Regions from separate parts of the Streptococcus troglodytae genome, predicted to be linked through region 1. Evidence: predicted binding sites of a transcription regulator. Region 1 holds the regulator's gene; each other region holds the start of a gene.
What was found. The regulator HrcA, encoded in region 1, represses chaperone genes, less so after heat shock. The targets are predictions, from matches to a motif close to TTAGCACTCNNNNNNNNNGAGTGCTAA.

Region 1 (7,562 bases):
CGGTTGGGCAAGACTTTAACGGTACGTTTAATTTAAACCTTGATCTTGGTCTTATCAATGAAAATGGTCAGTACATCTTGACGCAAACGCCTGTTAAGGCCTATGATAGTCTTCGTGATGTGAATACTGCCTTGCATTTCAAAGATGTAACAGTAGATGCTAATAATACTCTTTTGAAGGATTTCAAAGGAGATAGTTATGAAATTGTTTCTCATTTCCGACCAGATGAAAAGACCACAAAAGTAGGCTTCAATCTTCGTGTTGGCAATGGTCAAGCAACGAAAGTTATTTATGACTTGCAGACAGAAACCTTGTCTATTGACCGTAGTCAGTCGGGTACCATCTTATCTGCTGCTTTTGCAAAGGTTAATAGTCAACATGTGACTAAAAATGCAGACGGCTCTATTGATTTGCATCTCTATGTTGATCGTGCCAGTGTTGAAGTCTTTTCCAAAAATAATACAGTGGCTGGTGCTAATCAAATTTTTCCTAATCCAGAAGCTGTAGGAGCCAGTATTATTGTAGAAGGCGGCAAAGCTCAAGCAGATATCTCCGTTTATCAAATGAAAACGATTTGGACAGATAAGAAAGATACGACAAAACCGGTGGCTATGAACACAACAACTGCGAAAGAGCTAGCCCTTCAAGTTGGTCAAACTCAGGATCTGCAAGTCTATCTGGCACCAGCAAGTGTTAGGCAAGATGTGGAATGGACGATCAGTGATCCAAGTCTTGTTAGGACAAGTCAAAAGGGTAATGTTCTTCATTTGACCGCTGTGAAAAAAGGAAAGCTTACTGTTACAGCAATTTCTAAAGAAAACTCAAGTCTCAGTAAAACCTTTACGATCAGTATTACCTTAAATAACTTCAAGACTAACCTCAAGGGCTTGCAATCTGTTACTGGTAAGTGGTATGTTGATGATGAAACGCTCTATGATAGTAATACAGGTTCGAATGATTACTATATGGCTTCTCAAAAACCGGGTCTCAAAGAATATGATTACGATATTGATCTCAAATACCAACGTGGTTTAATTAATCTTTTTGTTGCTTCTGGCAATATTGATCCGAGTCAAGCATATTCTGTACAATTTGGTGACAGTGAGACTGTTCGGCTTTACCGTTTTGCTGGCGATACCATTGCAGAAACCAACATGGGCAAACGAATCAATGATGGTCAATACCACCATATTAAAGTCACAAAAACAAAAAATAGTATAATCATATCAGTAGATGGTCAAGAAGTGATGAGCCATAACTTTGATCAAGTGGACGCATACTTTAATGATGCTTATGTAGGTCTCGGTTTGTGGGACGGAGCTGTTGAATTTCAAAACTTCTTTGTAACAGATCATGCAACAACTCCCAAACCAGGTCCTGATCCGAAACCGCAACCAGATGCCCCAGAAGTATTGGATCAAGAAAGGGAATTGATTGACCCTGCAACTGGCGTTCGTGTCATTCTTCAAAAAGGGGAGCTAGCTTCTATCGTTAGAGTCAAGGTCAGCCATATCGAAACGAATGATGCTCATACACCAGCTGTTCTAAATGCAAAAGACTATGATCTCTTCAATATCACGCCTATTGATAAAGATGAGAAAGTTGTTGCTATTACGAAACCAGCGACAGTCTTATTGCCAATTGATGCTGGAAAAGTGGTAGATAAAGTAGTGTATTTACCAAATACGGACAACGAAGAAAACCTTCCGTTTATGATTGTGAGCTTGACAGATAGCAATGGTAAGCAGCAAAATTATGTCCGCTTTACAGCAGGACACTTTAGTGAATACGGCTTAGTCTATCAAGCAGAAAACCAAACAAACCCTCAGGATAAAGAAAAGCAAGAAAATGTTGCTGTTTCTTATCCATTACATTTAGAACAAGAGGTTAAGGTTTCACCTATTTCACAAAAATATACTGCAAATAAGGCAGCAGATGTCAATATTGTTCAACAAACAAGACCTTTAGCAATGAGTTCTTCATCTAAAGCAACGCTGCCAGATACTGGTGATCAGAAGACAGACTTAAGTCAATTAGGAGTGTGGGCAATGATTGGTTCATTTCTTGTAGAAATAGCTGGCTATTTCAAAAAATGCAAGGATTGATTGATTCATTTTCTTAAAGTAAACCTCTAGATTTTGACGAGTCTAGAGGTTTGTTTTTGGCTAACAGTAGATAGAGGTAGAGGTGTCTTATGCTAAAGAAAAAATTACTTTATTTATTAATCGGTTTAATTGCTTTTCTTGGCTCCTTTAAAATTTATGCTGGAAGCAGCGAAAGTTCTGAGTATCAGCAAACCAATCATTATAATACACCCAAAGGATTTATGAATGATATTCAGACGATTTTTAAAGGGAATGATGGTTACTACCATATGTATTATTTGTTAAATAGTAACTATAAATTGGCAAATGATGGAACAGAATGGTACCATGTGAGAACTAAAGATTGGGAACATTTTGAAAATTTAGGAGTAGCTATTCCTAAATTTGTTAATGGTTGGTCAGCAGTAGCAACAGGATCAATTTTTCAAAATAGTAATCAATTTTTCAAAGATTTACCTGCCAGTGCGATTGTAGCCTACTTTACCAGCTATACTGATACAGGTCAACATCAATATGTCGCTTATTCATTAGATAATGGCAGCAGCTACCAGCCTTACAATGATGGTAAGCCAGTTATGACTTCACAAACAAAAGAGCAAAATGCGCGTGATCCTTACATTTGGTATGATTCTAGTTCCAAAAGGTTAATGATGTATCTGGCTGAGGGCGATAAAATTGGAACTTATGCTAGTTCAGACGGGAAAAATTGGGCTTATCAAGGAGCGACTGTCCTCAATCAATATACCTTAGGTGGAAAAGACTTAGGTCTTGTGGAATGTCCAAATTTAAAAACTTTTTATGATTCTGCAACGAATACGACGAAACATGTTCTCTTTTTTGGTGCAAATGGCTACCAATATGGTTCAACAACTGGAACTTATTATATGGTTGGTCATTTAGATACTCAAGGGAATTTTGTGCCAGAGCAAAATGCAGAACGTTTGGATCAAGGATCAGACTATTACGGTGCTAACTTTTATCAAGAAAGCAATAGCATCGTTAAGAGTATTGCTTGGATGGGGAATTGGGATTACCTGCAAGGGCAGATTCTTGATGATCAAGGCCAAGAATCCAAACATTTAGGTTCCCTTAGTTCAGCTAGGGATATTACAATGGTTAAAAGAGATGGTAAATATGTTTTGGAGTCTTACCTTAAAAATAACAACTCCAGGACAAACGCTGTTAGCTACCAAAGCAACGCTGATACGGCAAAACTTGCTGATGATGGTTACCATAAAACTTTATTATCGCTATCAAGATGGCATTCACAAGAGCTATCTTTAAAGTTTCAGGCTAACTCTGATGCTTTGAAGGGCCATATTCGCTTAATTTTCAAACAGGCAGATTCTCAAGTGTCTCTTGACTACAATGTTGATAATGGATACTATGAGGTAAAAAGAACCAGTTCAAAAATAGTTGGCAGCCAAAAAGTGAATTACGAACGCTCATATGTTATTGATAGCCACTGGAGTGGACAAAAAGAACTTAATATTTATCTAGTAGCTGATAAAACCAGTTTAGAATTTGCTCTGCCAAATGGTCAGACCTACTCCATGGTCAAATTATCCACTGCCAGTGATATGGACATCGTTATTGAGACGAGCGGAAGCAACCGTTTACAGGCAGATTTAGCTAATTTAGAAACGTAACAGCAAGAAAGCTAGGTCTTAAAACGGATTTTTAGCACTCAAATAAAAAGAGTGCTAATTTTTTGTGTTTTTCTCTTGACAGAAATTAGGAATGGAGTATAATGGAATCATGAAGTTAGCAGTCGACTGTTAAGAGTGCTAACTCTATTGATTAATGATGGGAGGTGGACTTAGGTGATTACCCAGCGTCAAAAGGATATTCTCAATTTGATTGTTGAACTTTTTACCAAGACACATGAACCCATTGGGTCTAAAACACTCCAGAATTCAATTGCATCAAGCAGTGCGACCATCAGAAATGATATGGCAGCTTTAGAAAAGTTAGGACTTTTAGAGAAGGCGCACACTTCCAGCGGTCGTTTGCCCAGTCAAGAAGGTTTTCGTTATTTTGTTGAACATTCTTTGAATCCAGATAGTTTGGACGAACAGGATGTTTATCAAGTCATTAAGGCATTTGATTTTGAAGCTTTTCGTTTAGGAGATCTTTTACAAAGAGCCAGTGATGTTTTGGCGAATCTGACTGGCTATACAGCACTGATTTTGGATGTGGAGCCTAAAAAGCAACGTTTGACTACTTTTGATATTGTTAAGCTTAGTAATCATGATGCCTTAGCTGTTTTGACTCTAGATGAAGCCAGTCCTGTAACGGTACAATTTGCTATTCCCAAAAATTTTTTGGACAGCGATTTAATGACGGTGGCCAAAATAGCTCGGGAACGTTTTTTAAATCAAACGGTTCTAGATATTCATTATCGTTTACGAACGGAGCTGCCGCAGATCATTCAGAAATATTTTCCACGAACGGACAATGTTTTAGATCTATTTGATCACATTTTTAATCCTATTTTTCAAGAAGAAGTTTTTATCTCTGGTAAAATTAAAACTTTGGAATTTGCTGGACTTGACACTTATCAATTCTTGGAAAATCTACAATCAGTAGCTCTTGAAATTCGCCAAAGCCTTCCTGAAGATGAACTTCATCGAGTTCAAGTTGCTGAGAGTAAGGAAAAGAGCTTAGTAGATTTAACTGTTATCAGTCAGAAATTTCTCATTCCTTATAGAGGGTTTGGAGTTTTGACAGTAATTGGTCCAGTAGATTTGGATTATCAAAGAACAATAAGCTTGATTAATGTTATCAGTCGTGTTTTAGCCGTAAAACTAGGTGATTTCTATCGTTATCTCAATAGCAATCATTATGAGGTTCATTAGGGATGAATTTGTATCTTAAATATAAAGAAAGAAGGTAAAGCCTTGTCGAAAAAAGATAAAAAAGAAGAGATCAAGGAAGAAGTAGAAGCAACTGAGCCTACAACTGAAGAGTCCGTAAAAGAAGTCGCTGAAGAAACTTCTGAAAACAAGGAGTTGCAAGAAGCACTTGAGCGAGCTGAAGATTTTGAAAATAAATATTTGCGTGCTCATGCTGAAATACAAAATATTCAGCGTCGCGCTAATGAAGAGCGACAAAGTTTGCAGAGATATCGCTCTCAGGATTTAGCTAAAGCGATCTTACCTTCACTTGATAATCTTGAACGTGCTCTTGCTGTTGAAGGTTTGACAGATGATGTCAAGAAAGGATTAGAAATGGTTCAGGAGAGTCTCATTCAGGCTTTGAAAGAAGAAGGTGTGGAAGAGGTTGAACTTGAAAATTTTGATCCTAATTTGCATATGGCTGTGCAGACTCTTGATGCAGATGATGACCATCCAGCAGATAGTATTGCACAAGTCCTTCAAAAAGGGTATCAGCTCCATGAACGTTTGTTAAGACCGGCAATGGTAGTTGTCTATAACTAAAACAATTTGTCCGAAACGACAGTAAACTATGAAAAAGTTAAAAACATGAGCTCAGCTTTGCCTACAGTGAGCGAAGCGAACTACAGCGATATTTCCCGATGTGGTGAAAGTTTCAGTAGCTTGCGCTACTGGAACAAAGGGATTTTTTGGGACTTCAGTCTCAAAAATAAGTGATGAAATCCCGAAAGGAGTTGCTCATATCCTCACCACTAAGGGAAATAGCAAAAAAGAAAAAAATTTAAAGAGGAATTAAGAAAGGATTTGAACCCGAACCAATACTTCGGAAAATAGATAAACCGCCTAGCACTCATTGAATGCGTCGTTGGTTTCCTAATTTTCAGTTGCATTTTCGGCGTTCTTGGTATCATTATTATGTCTAAAATTATTGGTATTGATTTAGGTACAACAAACTCAGCAGTTGCAGTTCTTGAAGGAACTGAAAGCAAAATTATCGCTAATCCCGAAGGAAACCGTACAACTCCTTCTGTAGTTTCATTTAAAAATGGTGAAATTATCGTTGGTGATGCTGCTAAACGTCAAGCAGTGACTAATCCAGAAACAATTCTTTCCATCAAATCTAAGATGGGGACTTCTGAAAAAGTTTCAGCTAATGGCAAAGAGTATACGCCACAAGAAATCTCAGCTATGATTCTGCAATATTTGAAAGGTTATGCGGAAGATTACCTTGGTGAAAAAGTCGAAAAAGCCGTTATTACAGTTCCTGCTTACTTTAACGATGCACAACGTCAAGCAACTAAAGATGCTGGTAAAATCGCTGGTCTTGAAGTAGAACGTATTGTCAACGAACCAACAGCTGCAGCACTTGCTTATGGCCTTGACAAAACAGATAAAGATGAGAAAATTTTAGTCTTCGACCTTGGCGGCGGTACTTTTGACGTATCAATCCTTGAATTAGGTGACGGTGTCTTTGACGTTTTGGCAACTGCTGGAGATAATAAACTTGGTGGTGATAACTTTGACCAAAAAGTCATTGATTGGTTGGTTGAAGAATTCAAGAAAGAAAATGGTATTGATTTATCAACTGATAAGATGGCTCTTCAACGCTTGAAAGATGCTGCTGAAAAAGCTAAGAAAGATCTTTCAGGTGTAACATCAACACAAATCAGTTTACCTTTCATTACCGCTGGTGAAGCGGGACCCCTTCATTTAGAAACGAGCCTTTCTCGTGCTAAGTTTGATGATTTAACACGCGATCTAGTTGAACGTACTAAAACTCCTGTTCGTCAAGCCCTTTCAGATGCTGGTTTGTCATTGTCAGAAATTGATGAAGTTATCTTAGTCGGCGGTTCAACACGTATTCCAGCTGTTGTAGATACTGTTAAAGCTGAAACTGGCAAAGAACCAAATAAATCAGTGAATCCAGATGAAGTTGTTGCTATGGGGGCTGCCATTCAAGGTGGTGTTATCACTGGTGATGTCAAAGATGTCGTTCTTCTTGACGTAACGCCATTGTCACTTGGTATCGAAACAATGGGTGGTGTCTTTACTAAACTCATTGATCGCAATACAACAATCCCAACTTCTAAATCACAAGTCTTCTCAACAGCTGCAGATAACCAACCAGCCGTTGATATCCATGTCCTCCAAGGGGAACGCCCAATGGCAGCGGACAATAAAACACTTGGTCGTTTCCAATTGGCAGATATTCCAGCTGCGCCTCGTGGTGTGCCACAAATCGAAGTAACATTCGATATTGATAAGAACGGTATCGTGTCTGTTAAGGCTAAAGACCTTGGAACTCAAAAAGAACAAACAATCGTCATTCAATCTAACTCAGGCCTTACTGATGAAGAAATTGATAAAATGATGAAAGATGCTGAAGCAAATGCTGAAGCTGATGCTAAGCGTAAAGAAGAAGTTGATCTTAAGAACGAGGTTGATCAAGCTATCTTTACAACCGAAAAAACTATCAAAGAAACTGAAGGCAAAGGTTTCGATACTGAACGTGATGCCGCTCAGGCTGCTCTTGATGACTTGAAGAAAGCCCAAGAATCAG
Region 2 (7,562 bases), 620 kb from region 1:
TGTAATCAACATTTTCTAATTTATTACCAAAGGTCGGATGGTTTGTCATATTATCTCCTTCAATTGTTAACCAGTCAGATTCGCTTTTTATTATACTAAAAAAAGCCATATTTGCCTAATTAGTGATAAAAAGAAAAAATCAGGAAAGACCTGATTTCTTTAATCTGAAGCTGCTTTGGTAACCGTTTCGACTTTGTTAGAAGCCCTGATAACAATTTTGCCGCTGCTTGTCATAATAGCTTTTAATTCTTTTTGATCAGGATGCTCTAAGTAGAAATCCGTAATAGCATCTTCAATATGTTCTTGGATAGTACGACGCAATGGTCTTGCTCCCATTTTAGGATCATAACCGAGATCAACTAATTTTTCTTTAACTTTATCAGTTACATCAAGGTGAATAGCATTAACAGCTAAACGCTGATTAACATCATCAAGCATGAGAGAAACAATTTGAAGAAGATTATCCTTGCTTAAAGCCTGAAATTCGATGATACCATCAAAACGGTTCATAAATTCGGGGCTAAAGAAGTTACCCAATTCACCTAGAACAGAATTAGTCCGGCCTTCTCGGCTGGCACCAAAACCAACATTAGCTTCAGATTTCCCTGTACCAGCATTTGAGGTCATGATAATAATAGTATCCTTAAAGCTGACAGTGCGTCCTTGTCCATCCGTTAGACGACCATCATCAAGTACTTGTAAGAACATATGCATGACATCTGGGTGAGCTTTTTCAACTTCGTCGAGTAGGATCAATGAATAAGGATTGCGACGAACTTTTTCGGTTAACTGACCAGCTTCTTCATAACCGACATATCCCGGAGGTGCACCAACAAGTTTAGCCACAGCATGTTTTTCCATGTATTCACTCATATCGAAACGAATCATACTATCTTCAGAACCAAAAAGCTCAATAGCTAATTGTTTAGAGAGTTCTGTTTTACCAACACCAGTAGGACCGACAAAAAGGAAAGAACCAATTGGCCGATTTGGAGTGCCTAGTCCAACACGATTGCGGCGGATAGCTTTAGCAATTTTGTCAACAGCAGCATCCTGTCCAATAACACGCGTTTTAAGATCGTCAGCAAGATGAATTAATTGTGATTGTTCCTTTTCTTTTAATTCACCAACAGGAATATTGGTCTTTTGCTCGACAATTACTTCAATATTTTTTTCTGTAATAACAGGAGTATTCTCCTTGTCAAGTTTAGCGGATTGCATTTCCTTGTATTTGGCAATTTGATCACGGAAGTAAGCTGCTTTTTCATAATCCTCATCACGAGTTGCTTGAGCTTTTAGATTTTCGGCTTCAACCAAACGGTGATCAATTTCTTTAGGATCTACAAAGTTAAGTGTTAAATTCATTTTAGAGCCAGCTTCATCCAGAAGATCAATAGCCTTATCAGGTAAGAAACGATCCTGAATGTAACGATTTGAAAGATTTGCAGCAGCTTCAATCGCTTCATCTGTATACTTTACATGATGGTAATCTTCATATTTGGGCTGAATACCCTTAAGAATCGTTATGGTTTCTGCAACACTAGGTTCATCAACTTTTACGGGTTGCATCCGACGTTCCAAAGCGGCATCTTTTTCAATAATCCGATATTCATTGAGTGTTGTAGCACCAACAAGTTGAAGCTCACCGCGTGCCAAAGCGGGTTTTAAAATATTTCCGGCATCCATATTGCCATCGCCAGCAGAACCAGCACCAACAATTTCATGAATTTCATCAATGAAAAGAATAACATCTTGACGTTGACGGATTTCTTCCATTAGCTTTTGCATCCGTTCTTCAAATTGGCCTCGAATACCAGTACCTTGAACGAGGCTGACGACATCCAGACGAATGACATTTTTTCCATGTAATTTTTGTGGAACATCACCATCAACAATTTTTTGCGCCAGTCCTTCGACAACAGCGGTTTTACCAACACCCGGTTCTCCAATAAGAACAGGATTATTCTTTGTGCGACGGTTGAGAATTTCGATAACCCTTGTGATTTCTTCATCGCGGCCAATAACAGGATCAATTTCACCCTTGCGCGCAATTTCGGTTAAATTAATACCAAATTCTTCAAGCAGCCCATTTGGCTTTTGGGAGGCCTGTTGCTGCGGTCCGCCGGGACGGCGATTATTGCCTCCGTTGCCATTGCCACCGCCAGCTTGTGTTGGCGGTGTGTTTGGCAGATCTTGATTATTAAAGGCACGAAAATTATTCAAATCGCCAAAGAAATCATCAAAGAAAGGATTGATGGATGACGAATTTTGTTGTGAAAGATGATTTAAAGGCCCATTTTCAGGATCCGTTTTCATAATTTGATAACAATTTTGACAAAGGTCAATCTGTTTTTGCTGACCATTAACATTAGCATATAGATGAATAGTCGCTTCATTTAAATTACAATTTTGACAGAGCATAATATAAATACCCCTTTCGTCATAGAATACAAGATTTGCTCATTAAAGAAATGGTCAATAATGGTCAAACTTTATACGTTAATTATAGCATCATTCGCTTATAAATCAAGTAAAAAGATTGGAAGTTAGAAATTTGATATGATTTGGCTACCATTTTGTAATATTGAATGCTTAGAGCTAATTTAGTTAAAGCTGTTCTTGACAAATATGAATAAAAATGTAAAAATTAAGTATAAAAATTCAAGGAGATGACTTATGGCAAAAGCAAAATCATTTTTAAAAGAAATTGATTATAGTAAGAAAGAGATAGAGGACTTCATAAATCTCGCTCTGCGATTTAAAAACTAAAAAGGAGCGTATTCCACACCGGTATTTGGATGGACTCAATATTGCTTTGATTTTTGAAAAAGCCTCTACAAGAACAAGGAGTGCTTTTACTGTTGCTGGGCAAGATCTGGGAATGAATATGTCTTATTTAGGGAAAGATGACATCCAATTAGGGAAAAAAGAATCTCTTGTTGATACGGCTAAAGTTTTAGGAACCATGTTTGATGGTATTGAATACCGTGGGTTTAAGCAAGAAAGTGTTGAGCTCTTAGCGGAGTTTTCTGGTGTGCCTGTTTGGAATGGTTTGACAGATACTTGGCATCCCACGCAGATGATTGCTGATTTTATGACTATAAAAGAACATTTTGGGAAATTTGAAGATCTGACCTTAGCTTATCTAGGGGATGGCCGTAATAATGTTGCCAATTCCTTACTTGTGACGTCAGCTATTTTGGGGATCAATGTTAAAATCATTGCACCTAAAGAGCTGCAGCCTGAATCAGAAATTGTAGATTTGGCTAAAAAGCATCAGACAGAAGGGCTAATTACAATTACTGATGACACTGCAGCTGTTGCCGATACTAATATTCTCTACACAGATGTCTGGGTATCCATGGGAGAAGAGGTTGATTTTAAGGAAAGGATCGATTTATTACTGCCCTATCAGATCAATCAAGCTCTGCTTAATAGGGTTAGAAAGCCCAATGCTCTTGTTCTGCATTGTTTGCCGGCTTTTCACGATCTCAATACTGAAATTGGCCGAGAAATTTACGAGCGGTACGGTTATAAAGAACTTGAAATAACAGATGCTGTATTTCAAAAGCATAGCCAGACTATTTTTCAAGAGGCAGAAAATCGTTTACATTCAATTAAAGCAATTATGTATCACTCCTTAAAAAATATCTAAAAATCAACTATTTTACTGTTTTTTTAGCTTATTTGTGTTAAAATGAAAAGAGTTAAAAAACGAATAGGAGAATATCATGGAATCACACTTAGTGAGAATTATTAATCGTTTGGAATTAATGACGACTGACAGCAATAATTTGAAACGTCATTTTGAACGTGATGGTGCTGTTGTTGCAGAGGTTTCCTTTAATAATGATCCAGAAAACGGTCCTGTCTTTACTTTGCGGGATGTTGCTGCGCATGAGACTTATACTTTTGACAGTATTGACCTTATTGCAATGGAAATCTACGATTTACTTTATTAATAGTTATTCAAAAAAGGGGTCTGGAACAAAAGAGTTCTGGACTCCTTTTTAAAGTTCAGTACAAGAGCTTTCTTTTTGGTATTGTTGATTAGATAATAGTTTTTAAGGGACTTATTATTTGTCTGTTTTTGCTCTTGTAAATTGTTAAAGGGTAACTTGTATTTTTATTCAAATTGTAATATAATATGTCATATCATTTTAGAGGAGTAATTCATGGATTTTTCATTTTTATCTAAATATTGGGCTTATTTTAATTATGGTGTTCTTGTAACCATCATGATTTCAGCCTGTGTTGTCTTTTTTGGAACTATTATTGGTGTTCTGGTAGCCTTAATTAAACGCAGTCCTATCAAGGTTTTAGATTGGTTGGTTTCCTTTTACGTGTGGATTTTTCGTGGCACTCCTATGGTTGTGCAAATTATGATTTCTTTTGTCCTTTTGCATTTTACCAATATGCCAATTGTTAAATTTGGTGTTTTAGATCTAGATTTTTCCCGTCTTTTACCTGGGATCATTGTTCTATCATTAAATAGTGGTGCTTATATATCAGAAGTTGTCCGTGCAGGAATTGAAGCAGTGCCTAAGGGACAGCTAGAAGCTGCTTATTCATTAGGGATTAAGCCAGTAAATGCTATGCGTTATGTCATTTTACCGCAGGCCTTTAAAAATATTTTACCTGCTTTGGGAAATGAGTTTATCACCATCATTAAAGATAGTTCTCTTTTGCAGACCATTGGGGTTATGGAACTATGGAATGGCGCTCAATCAGTCGTAACGGCAACCTATCTGCCTTTGACCCCACTTTTATTTGGTGCCTTTTATTATTTGATGGTGACAACCTTGATGTCGGCACTTGTCAAATTACTTGAAAATCGTTTTGGTAAAGGAGATGCCAGCTAATGTCAGAAACACTTATCAGTATTAAAAATTTGCATAAATATTTTGGTAAAAATGAAGTACTCAAAGGAATTGACCTTGATATCAAACAAGGAGAAGTTCTTGTTATTATTGGACCATCAGGATCAGGGAAGTCAACTTTTTTACGGACAATGAATCTTTTGGAAGTACCAACCAAAGGGAGCATTACGTTTGAAGGTATTGATATTACCGATAAATCCAATGATATTTTCAAAATGCGTGAAAAGATGGGAATGGTTTTTCAACAATTTAATCTTTTCCCTAATATGACGGTTTTGGAAAATATTACGCTTTCCCCTATTAAAACCAAAGGGCTTAGTAAGGCAGAAGCAGAAGAAAAGGCTTATCAGCTTTTGGATAAAGTAGGTTTGCGTGATAAGGCAGCGGCTTATCCGCAAAGTCTATCAGGTGGGCAGCAACAGCGAATTGCTATTGCGCGTGGCTTGGCTATGGATCCAGACGTACTTCTTTTTGATGAGCCAACGTCAGCTCTTGATCCAGAAATGGTCGGCGAAGTGTTAAGTGTTATGCAAGACCTTGCTAAATCAGGGATGACCATGGCTATTGTCACCCATGAAATGGGCTTTGCACATGAAGTGGCTGATCGTGTGATTTTCATGGATGATGGTATTATTGTTGAAGAGGGAGCTCCCGAAGAAGTTTTTAAAAATGCCAAAGAAGAAAGGACCAGGGATTTCCTTGGAAAAGTGTTATAAAGAAAAAAGCTGAGAGTTGCATTTCGCATAGTGATCTAGAAAGATTTAGCGGAGGTATACTCAGCTTCTTTTTTATAATGTTTCTCATTTATCTTTTTTACAGAATTCTATCAGAAAATAGAGAAAATTATGATATACTAAGCTTGTAAATTATTTATTTTATCAAAACTGTGAGAGGGGGTCAAAGAATTTGATTCTGCAGGATGCAAGAATAGATGTTCCTTATACTGTTGTCAGTATCAATTTGCCTGAAGACAGTGTGAGACATCTTTCCAATCTCGGTTTAAAAGTAGGCAGCCGTCTTGAATTGATTTCAAAAACGAAAACTAGTGCTATCGTTATGCTGAAATCTAGTCGTTTAGCTTTTGATGATTCGATTTTAAGTAAGATTGATGTTAGCGAAAGTCAGGAAACGGTTGAAACATTGCCTTTATCTGAGTTAGAAGTAGGTCAATTTGCATATATTGACAATATCTTTGCTGTTAATGAGGCTAAGCGCCGCCTTATGGATATGGGGCTGACGCGTCATACAAAGATTTATTTGAGGAAAGTAGCTCCTTTAGGAGATCCAATAGAAATCAGTTTACGTGGTTATGAGTTGACCTTGAGAAAATCTGAAGCACAGATGATTAGTGTTGTTAAGATAGACAATCAGGAGGAAAAATGACAGAAATTGCTTTGATTGGGAATCCCAATAGCGGAAAGACAAGTTTATTTAACCTTTTAACAGGGACAAGTCAGCGTGTTGGGAATTGGCCTGGTGTAACCGTTGAGCGTAAGAGCGGTAATGTCAAAAAGCTCAAAGAGATTAGTGTTCAGGACTTACCAGGTATTTATTCCATGTCTCCATACAGTCCTGAAGAAAAAGTAGCGCGTGATTATCTGCTGAGTAATCATGCAGACAGCATCTTAAACGTGGTTGATGCTACGAATCTGGAACGCAACCTTTACCTAACAACGCAGTTAATTGAGACAGGAATTCCTGTAACGATTGTGCTTAATATGAGTGATGTGTTAAAAAATCAGGGAAAATCTATTAATAGTGATAAATTGGCTTATCAGATGGGAGTGCCAGTCGTTGCGACCAGTGCTTTAAAAAATACAGGTGTTGATAAGGCTGTTAAAAAAGCCAGTCAAACAACTAAGAGCAGTGTTGATAGTATTCAATACCCAACTTATGATGCCAAATTTGAAGCAGCAATTGCCCAAATTATTGAGGTTCTCGGTCAGACAGTACCAGAACGTTTTAGCCGTTTTTATGCCATCAAATTATTTGAGCGCGACCGTCTGGTTGAAGAAGAATTAGATTTATCTTCTTTTCAAAAGAAGGAAATTAAAGATATCATCCAAATCACCGAAGAAGTCTTCACAGAAGATTCTGAGTCCATTGTGATTAATCAGCGTTATGCTTTCATTGAACGTGTGAGTCAAATGGCACAAAGTCAAGATAATGATTTTAAGATGTCTGCTTCTGATAAAATTGATAAGATTGTGACTAATCGCGTTTTGGCCCTACCTATTTTTGCAGTCGTTATGTTCTTAGTTTATTACTTATCCATTCAAACAGTGGGAACAATGGGGACGGATTGGGTTAATGATGTTCTTTTTGGCAAATACGTACCTGAGTTTATAACAGGTATTTTAGAAACTTTGAAGGTGCAGGCTTGGCTGCAGTCTTTAATCATTGATGGGATTGTTGCTGGTGTTGGGACAGTTCTTGGCTTTTTACCGCAAATTTTTGTCCTCTTTATTTGTCTGGGAATTCTAGAAGATATTGGTTATATGAGCCGAATTGCTTTTGTTATGGATCGGATTTTCAGACGTTTCGGACTTTCAGGGAAATCCTTTATTCCTATGCTTATTTCAACGGGATGCGGTGTTCCGGGAATTATGGCCAGTCGGACCATTGAGAACGAACGTGATCGCCGTATTACCATTATGACAACGACTTTTATGCCTTGTTCAG
Region 3 (7,562 bases), 140 kb from region 1:
AAAGACTGTGTTTAAATCTGTTGGATCTTGTTGATTACTAGCATGAACAGAAAATTTTTCAAAAGCAGTATTTAATAGTTGCTGAGCCGTATCCTGATTCAACTGATTAGGAACATCAAGCTGAACTGTGCTGCCGTCTGCAATATCCTTTAGAGATTGCTTGTTAGACTTAATTGTCCCATCTGAAAATTTTTTCTTAACATAAACCGATTTATTTCCCATAATAGGATAGTTATCAACATTATATTGTCCATTTGAAAGGGAAGAAATTTTCTTTTACCAAAATAAAGATTGCCATCAGATAGATTACTCTTAACTGTAAAGTTTTTGAAGGCTAAATCCATATTAACCGTCTGATGTTTACCATCATAATTTTTACTAAATTCCACCTCTTTACCATTATGGATACCATCAAGAGCAAAGGTATAATTATCTACAGGTAGGTGAGCAACCGTAACATGATAATTATCTGAATCACTAGTAGCAATTTTTTTACCATTTAAAAGAACATCTAAGCCTGAAATATTCGTCTTTAACGTTAATTTCAATGGCTTCATGGCAAGACGATAATCAGGGAAAAAGAAAAATTTATGACCAATACTTTTGAGATAAAGTTTATCCGAAGCTTTTGCTGACAATAGTTTCTGTCGGAGACTGCGTTTTTTAGCACTTGTCTTCAGACGTGAAAACTTTGTATATTGAGCTTCATCGTTGGTTATCAATTCATTCGTATCATCCCAAACCATATACTCTTTAATATTTTCAAAAGTATGACCAGAAGCACTTCTAGCCTTTAAATAACGATCAAGGGTAGCTGCTTTTGAATAATGAATACTTCCCCATAATCCAAAAAGAACAAAGAAGCTCCCTATAATGATTAAAGTCTTACGTATAGGTTTTTTCTTAAGAAGATCTTGCAGCTGCTGCTTTAATTTCCCCACAAGAGGAGCAACTATTTCTTGTGCTTTTTTAAAGTATTTCTGCCACTTTTCTTTTAAACTATCCATCTTGAACTCCTTGAATCAATTAAAATTTTATAATAGACTTTAGAAAATATATTCTTATCTGATTGACTTCTTTTTTGTCAGTCAGCTCTTAGTATTCGGTACGCAAGTAACTTCCTCAAAGGGTTCACCTATATTTCAAGCCTTAGGGTATCGAAAGACCCCTCAAATATTGTCTTCTGGCTTCAATAACTTTTTACCACGGCATAAGCTATTCTTTCACTAAGATGGCGTTTGTCTCATAATAAAAATAGTTTTCTGTGATACAGGTTCTAAATTTGCCCCCTTGGCAAATCACTTCTTTTGCTGATAGGTCAAAATTAATGTACTTTTGCATTATACTTTTTTTCTTTTTTTAAATGATAACAAATTAATAACAAAACATCAAAATCAACTGTCTTTAAACAACTCATATGCTTAAAAAATTGAAACAGCATCTTTTACTGTAACAAAGTTAACTACAAGATAAAATATCCATAAAAACTATAGCAATAACAGACAGCAAGCACTTACTTTTAAATATCATAGTATGCCATCACTATTTTAGGCAAAATAAAGAGAACCTAGCCTTGAACCAGATTCTCTTAAAAATATTACTGACCAGCATTAAGCCGTTTTACGGACTTGCCATGAATAAGAAGCTAAATTACATCATGCCACCCATCATGCTTGGATCCATAGCAGGAGCTGCTGCTGGTGCTTCTGGAGCTGGATGATCCGCCACAACAGCTTCCGTTGTTAAAATGAGACTAGCTACAGATGCTGCATTTTGAAGGGCTGAACGAGTTACCTTAACAGGATCAATAATACCAGCATCAATCATGTCAACCCATTCACCGTTAGCAGCATTGAAACCTGTACCTGCTGAACTGTTCTTCAATTTATCAATAATGACAGAACCTTCATAACCAGCATTTTTAGCAATTTGACGGACAGGCTCTTCAAGAGCACGCAGAACAAGATTACGACCTGTTGCAGCATCATCTGTTAAATCAAGTGCTGCTACTTTTTCAATGACATTGATAAGTGCCGTTCCACCACCTGCAACAATTCCTTCTTCTACAGCTGCTCGAGTAGCATTAAGGGCATCTTCAATGCGAAGTTTCATTTCTTTCAATTCTGTTTCTGTTGCTGCGCCAACTTTGATGACGGCAACACCTCCAGATAATTTAGCCAAACGTTCTTGTAATTTTTCACGATCAAAGTCTGAAGTTGCTGTTTCAATTTGAGACTTAATGAGACTGACACGATTAGCAACAGCTTCTTTACCGCCAGAACCTTCAACAATAACAGTTGAATCTTTATCAACAGTCACACGAGCTGCTTGACCTAACGCATCAATAGTCGTATCTTTCAATTCTAGACCAAGATCTTCAGTAATAACAGTACCACCTGTTAAAACAGCAATATCTTCAAGCATGGCCTTGCGACGATCACCAAAACCAGGAGCTTTGACTGCAACAACATTGAAAGTACCGCGAATCTTATTCAAAACAAGCGTTGGGAGAGCTTCACCATCTACATCATCCGCAATGATTAAAAGAGGACGATTGGTCTTAAGAACTTCTTCTAGAAGCGGAAGAACATCTTGAATATTTGAAATTTTCTTATCTGTAATCAACAAATAAGGATTTTCAAGATCTGCCACCATTTTTTCATTGTCAGTTACCATGTATTGGGAAAGGTAGCCGCGATCAAATTGCATTCCTTCAACAACATCAAGCTCTGTTTCCATACCACGAGATTCTTCAATAGTGATAACACCATCGTTACCAACTTTTTCCATAGCTTCAGAAACGTATTCTCCAACCTTGTCAGAACGTGATGAAACGGCTGCAACCTGAGCAATAGCTTCTTTGCCAGAAACAGGCTGTGCAATAGCTTTCAACTCATCAACTGCTGTTGCAACTGCCGTTTCGATCCCTCGACGAATCCCGATTGGGTTGGCTCCAGCAGTCACATTTTTCAAACCTTCACGAACAATAGCCTGAGTTAACACAGTCGCTGTCGTTGTCCCATCACCGGCAATATCATTAGTTTTAGAAGCAACTTCTGAAACTAGTTTAGCTCCCATATTTTCAAAGTGATCTTCTAATTCAATTTCCTTAGCAATGGTCACACCATCATTAGTAATGAGCGGTGAACCAAACGACTTTTCAAGAACAACATTGCGTCCTTTAGGGCCTAAGGTTACCTTAACTGTATCTGCTAAAATATCAACGCCACGCACCATGCTGCTTCTTGCATCTGCTGAAAATTTAATATCTTTTGCCATAATTAATCCTCTTATTTCTAAATAATATGAAACACTTTCATTCGCACTGCCACTACAATACTAAAAGTGTACAAATAATCTCAAATAACTATAAAGTTAAACTGCTATTTATTAATCGTTTACAACTGCTAAAACATCTGCTTCACGAATGATAAAGTAATCTTTACCATCATCTTTAACAGGCGTTCCTACATGATTTTCAATTAAAATAGTATCGCCTTGTGCTAAACTGGATGCAACCAATTCCCCAGCTAAAGTACGAACACCTTCACCAACAGCTACTACTTGAGCTTTTTTAGTCTTTTCTTGACTAGCACCAGCAAGGACAAAACCACCAACTGTTTGTTCCTTTTCTTCTTTCAACTGTACGACCACTCGGTCTCCTAAGGGTTTTAACATAATATACCTCCATAGATTTTTAGCACTCCAATATCTCGAGTGCTAATTACATATATTATTGTATCACTTGGTCAAAAATAGTCAAGAAAAAACCTTACCTTTCGGTAAAGTTTTTTTCAGCTTATTTAGAATTGGCAAGCCGCAGTTTTTCTTCAAAATCATCAACGACTTTTTGAACATTGAGGCGACCCTTGTAGATACCATAACCAAAGACTAACATAGCTAAGAATCCTAAGGCTGTCAAAACAATTCCAATAGTAAACCCAACGAGATTAGCTGAGAATAAGTAAATCAAAACGACACCGATACTAGCAATGATAAACATTAAAGTAAACCAACGTCCTAGGTTTTCAATCATATGTTTTTGATAAGCGATTTCATTTTCATATCCTTTGATGAATTCTTTTTCTGTTAGCATAATCTCTCCAACCATTTCTAATTTTAGTATTTCAAGCCTGGATCAAAGAATCCTGTAATAACACCAACAAAAGCAATAACAACTAAAAGAAGCATAACTTTAATTGGAGACATATTTTTCTTAGCCATTAACCACCAACAAAAAACGGTAAATAGAGCGGTTAAAAGCCCTGGATAAACACCATCAAGTTGTTTTTGTAAAACCAAGAAAGCCTTTCCAGAAGAATTTTTAAGCTCCAGAGCAGTTTTGATAGGCACCCAAGTAGCTGCAACAGCCCCAACAACCATACCACCGACAATAGCAACGGCTTTACGAATGGCTTGTCCTTGTGTTCCAACTAAGACTTCAACTGCTTTATCACCAAGTTCATAACCTTTGAAATAGGCAAATCTCATACCAAAGTAGGCCAATAAGTTCCAAACAATGATATAGAAGATGGCACCAATTGGTGAGCCATCAGTAGAAAGTCCAAGAGCAATTCCCAAAATAATTGGAATTAAAGTACCAACGACAAGTGAATCACCAATACCTGCAATTGGTCCCATAAGACCTGCACGCAAGCCATTAATAGTTTCGTCATCTACACCATCAGCACCATTAGAACGCGCTTCTTCAAGACCTGCTGTAATACCAACTACCAGTGAACCTAACTGTGGTTCTGTATTAAAGAAAGCTGTATAAGTTTGCATAGAACGTGCTTGATCATCTTTATTGTCATAAAGTTCTTCTACGATTGGTAACATGGAAGTCAAATAACCAAATGTTTGCATATGTTCTTGTGAGAAACATGTCAAATTACCATAATACCAATGATGGAAAGATTTCGTTAAAGTTTTCTTTGAAATTTTCTTTTGAGCCATTTTAAATATCCTCCTCATCATCGTCATCGAAATCTGAAGCTTCAGCTGAAGCTGTTGTCCTCATATTTTTTATTGTTTCAAGTTCATAGAACAGTACTGCAAAAATTAAAGAAATGACTGCACATGATACTAAGTTTAAACCAAGTGAAGCTGCCAAAGTGAAACCAACAAAGAATGGAATAAAGTCAACTGCTTTTTCAACAATTTGTTTTAATAAAATAGCAATCCCTACACATGGAAGAAGTGAACCTACTGTAAAGAGGGTCTTCATTGGAATACCATCCATTGGAAGGGCATTCTTAAGAGCAGTAACGGCATCTGCACCTAATTTACACATAATCAATGTAGGAATGAATGAAAAGACGATATGTGAGATCCATGGAAGTCCCCAGTCTACAACATAGAGTCTCTTGAATTCTCTTTTTTCAACGGCTTGCCATCCAATATGTTGCCAAACAAGGTTCATTGTTGCAGTACCATAGAAAAGCACTGTACCAATAGTACCTACAAGGGTTCCCATTGATTTAGCAAGGTTAGCTGCATCTGATGAAGTTGCTGATAAACCTTGAGAATGAATCGCAACCATTGCTAATGGAATACCGATATAAGATACTGCACGCACATCAGCAGAAACAGTACCACCGGGTGTTACAAGAGCAATATAAACAAGCTGCATAGCAACACCGCAAACAATACCTGTCTTAATGTCTCCGAGGATAAGCCCACAAACCAAGCCACCGACTAAAGGGCGTCCCAAAGTATAGTTACCAATTGTTGTACCGCCAAGACCAGGCATTGAAGACAAACAGGCAAACAATCCTAGCAAGGCTGCTTGAAACCAAGAAATTGTCATAATAATTCTCCTTTTATTAAGATACAAAGACGGTAAAGCGACACACCGCAAAATAAGAAAGCTAACGAAGATGCACCAGCATCTAAGCAGTTTTTGTCTTTTTGCACAGTGTTGTAGCCGTGTTCAATTTATTAAAATACAGATTAGACTACTGTAGTCTATCAAGTGCGTTAGCATCTAGATAAACTTTCTACGTTAAGTCAATAACCAAATTTTGATTTAAAGTCTGACCAATAACCAATTGAAACATCAGGAAGAAGTTGAAATTTAACTTTATAGCCAGCCTTTTCAATTGCTTCAATAGCATCCGCTTCTTCTTGAGTTATAGATTGATTATTACCAAGCTTAACAGCTCCGGGGCGGTCGTTGGCAGGACCAACAATAATTTCCTTAACTTCACCCGGAACAAAACCTTGGTCAACCAAAATTTCTTTCATATCAACCGGATTTTTAGTAATTAAAAAGTAACGACTATCTGAATCCGATACCTTTTGTGATTTAGCAGCAAAGGCTTCTTTAGACCAAACAAAAGTCTTCTTATCTGAAGCACCTTTGTATGCCTGAATTAAAACTTTATTTTTTGCTGCAGCATCATTAACAGCAATTAAACCATCGCATGGGTATTCTTTTGCCCAACGTGTTACAGTTTGTCCATGAATCATACGGTCATCAATTCTTACAAATGATACAGTCATTTTCTTCTCCTTCTTTATTTAAATGTCATCGTCATCATCTTCTTCATCAGAAGTTATCTTAAATTCTTGTAAGGCGCTTTTAGCTTCACCCAAAACAGTGGTTACAAAATCCTGACCTTCAAGCATATCTTTCATAACAACGGCATTGACTGCCATTGGTAAGTTCATCCCCCCTAAGACAATAGCGTCATCTAACTTACCCAAATCCGCTAAAACATTGCAGGCTGTTGTCAAAGGGCTTCCCCCGACAATATCAGCTAAAACAACAACTGAATCCTCATCCTTTAGATTAGAAAGAGCTTGTCTAAAAGTTTCCGCAAAATCATCTACTGATTTACCATTTTCCAATCCGACAGCTATAACTTGATTTACTTTATCCTCAGCAAACATAGCTAAAGAAGTCTTCAAGCCCTGCGCAAAACCGCCATGGCTTACAAGCAATAGGTATTTCATGAATACACCCTACTTTCTTTTAATTTCATTCTTATTTTACATTTTTTGAAAACGCTTTTGCAGTGTCATTTGTCATTTTCACACCCCTGACAAATGTCATTCAACAGATGACAATTGTCATTGATTTAATTTTTTAAACTGATCAAAGAAAATACTGTAAATACCCAAAATATAAAGAAACTGCTCAAAAAGTCTGGAAAAAATTCCCAGACTTTTTGATGTTATTGACAGCAAGTAGAACACCCTTTGTATCTTTTAGATTTTTTCTCTCAATTCCCAGTTTTTTTTGTTTGTTTCACCTACTTTAATTCTTCTTCAATTTCTTTTTGAATATCAGATAAATCATTTTCTACAGTATTTCCTTCTAGCGATTTGGTAATAAGATAGCCTGCTTTTTCATAAATAGTATTATAAGATTTAAATTTAGGAGTCGTTTTCGCTTTTCGCATCATATTATCCAAGGTATTAACAGTCAAAGCTTTTGAACCAAAGCTATCATTTTGCAAAAGGTTCTTACTTTCTTGACTGTTCATTACTGATTTTAAAACAGATGCTCCTTGTGATTCTTCAAATAATTGCTGTTGTGTTTTTTTATTGGCACATAA

Region 2: the regulator HrcA is predicted to act here: its motif matches at 2,569-2,595, upstream of SRT_RS07575 (ATP-dependent Clp protease ATP-binding subunit).
Region 3: the regulator HrcA is predicted to act here: its motif matches at 3,698-3,724, upstream of groES (co-chaperone GroES).

What each region holds. Positions count from the first base shown of each region.
Region 1 covers NZ_AP014612.1:85,234-92,795, forward strand. Annotated here, with positions in the region: partial or broken gene fruA (fructan beta-fructosidase) at 1-2,105, shown strand, start outside; gene SRT_RS00490 (glycoside hydrolase family 32 protein) at 2,195-3,754, shown strand; gene hrcA (heat-inducible transcriptional repressor HrcA) at 3,929-4,963, shown strand; gene grpE (nucleotide exchange factor GrpE) at 5,006-5,545, shown strand; gene dnaK (molecular chaperone DnaK) at 5,918-7,562, shown strand, end outside.
Region 2 covers NZ_AP014612.1:1,565,738-1,573,299, reverse strand. Annotated here, with positions in the region: gene SRT_RS07580 (NUDIX hydrolase) at 1-49, opposite strand, end outside; gene SRT_RS07575 (ATP-dependent Clp protease ATP-binding subunit) at 160-2,421, opposite strand; partial or broken gene argF (ornithine carbamoyltransferase) at 2,677-3,655, shown strand; gene SRT_RS07565 (YkuJ family protein) at 3,732-3,962, shown strand; gene SRT_RS07560 (amino acid ABC transporter permease) at 4,176-4,862, shown strand; gene SRT_RS07555 (amino acid ABC transporter ATP-binding protein) at 4,862-5,596, shown strand; gene SRT_RS07550 (ferrous iron transport protein A) at 5,787-6,263, shown strand; gene feoB (ferrous iron transport protein B) at 6,260-7,562, shown strand, end outside.
Region 3 covers NZ_AP014612.1:228,072-235,633, reverse strand. Annotated here, with positions in the region: partial or broken gene SRT_RS01235 (zinc ribbon domain-containing protein) at 1-1,007, opposite strand, end outside; gene groL (chaperonin GroEL) at 1,651-3,279, opposite strand; gene groES (co-chaperone GroES) at 3,391-3,678, opposite strand; gene SRT_RS01220 (hypothetical protein) at 3,800-4,096, opposite strand; gene SRT_RS01215 (PTS system mannose/fructose/sorbose family transporter subunit IID) at 4,120-4,956, opposite strand; gene SRT_RS01210 (PTS mannose/fructose/sorbose/N-acetylgalactosamine transporter subunit IIC) at 4,958-5,809, opposite strand; gene SRT_RS01205 (PTS sugar transporter subunit IIB) at 6,010-6,504, opposite strand; gene SRT_RS01200 (PTS sugar transporter subunit IIA) at 6,523-6,957, opposite strand; partial or broken gene SRT_RS10535 (hypothetical protein) at 6,989-7,191, opposite strand; partial or broken gene SRT_RS01190 (extracellular solute-binding protein) at 7,257-7,562, opposite strand, start outside.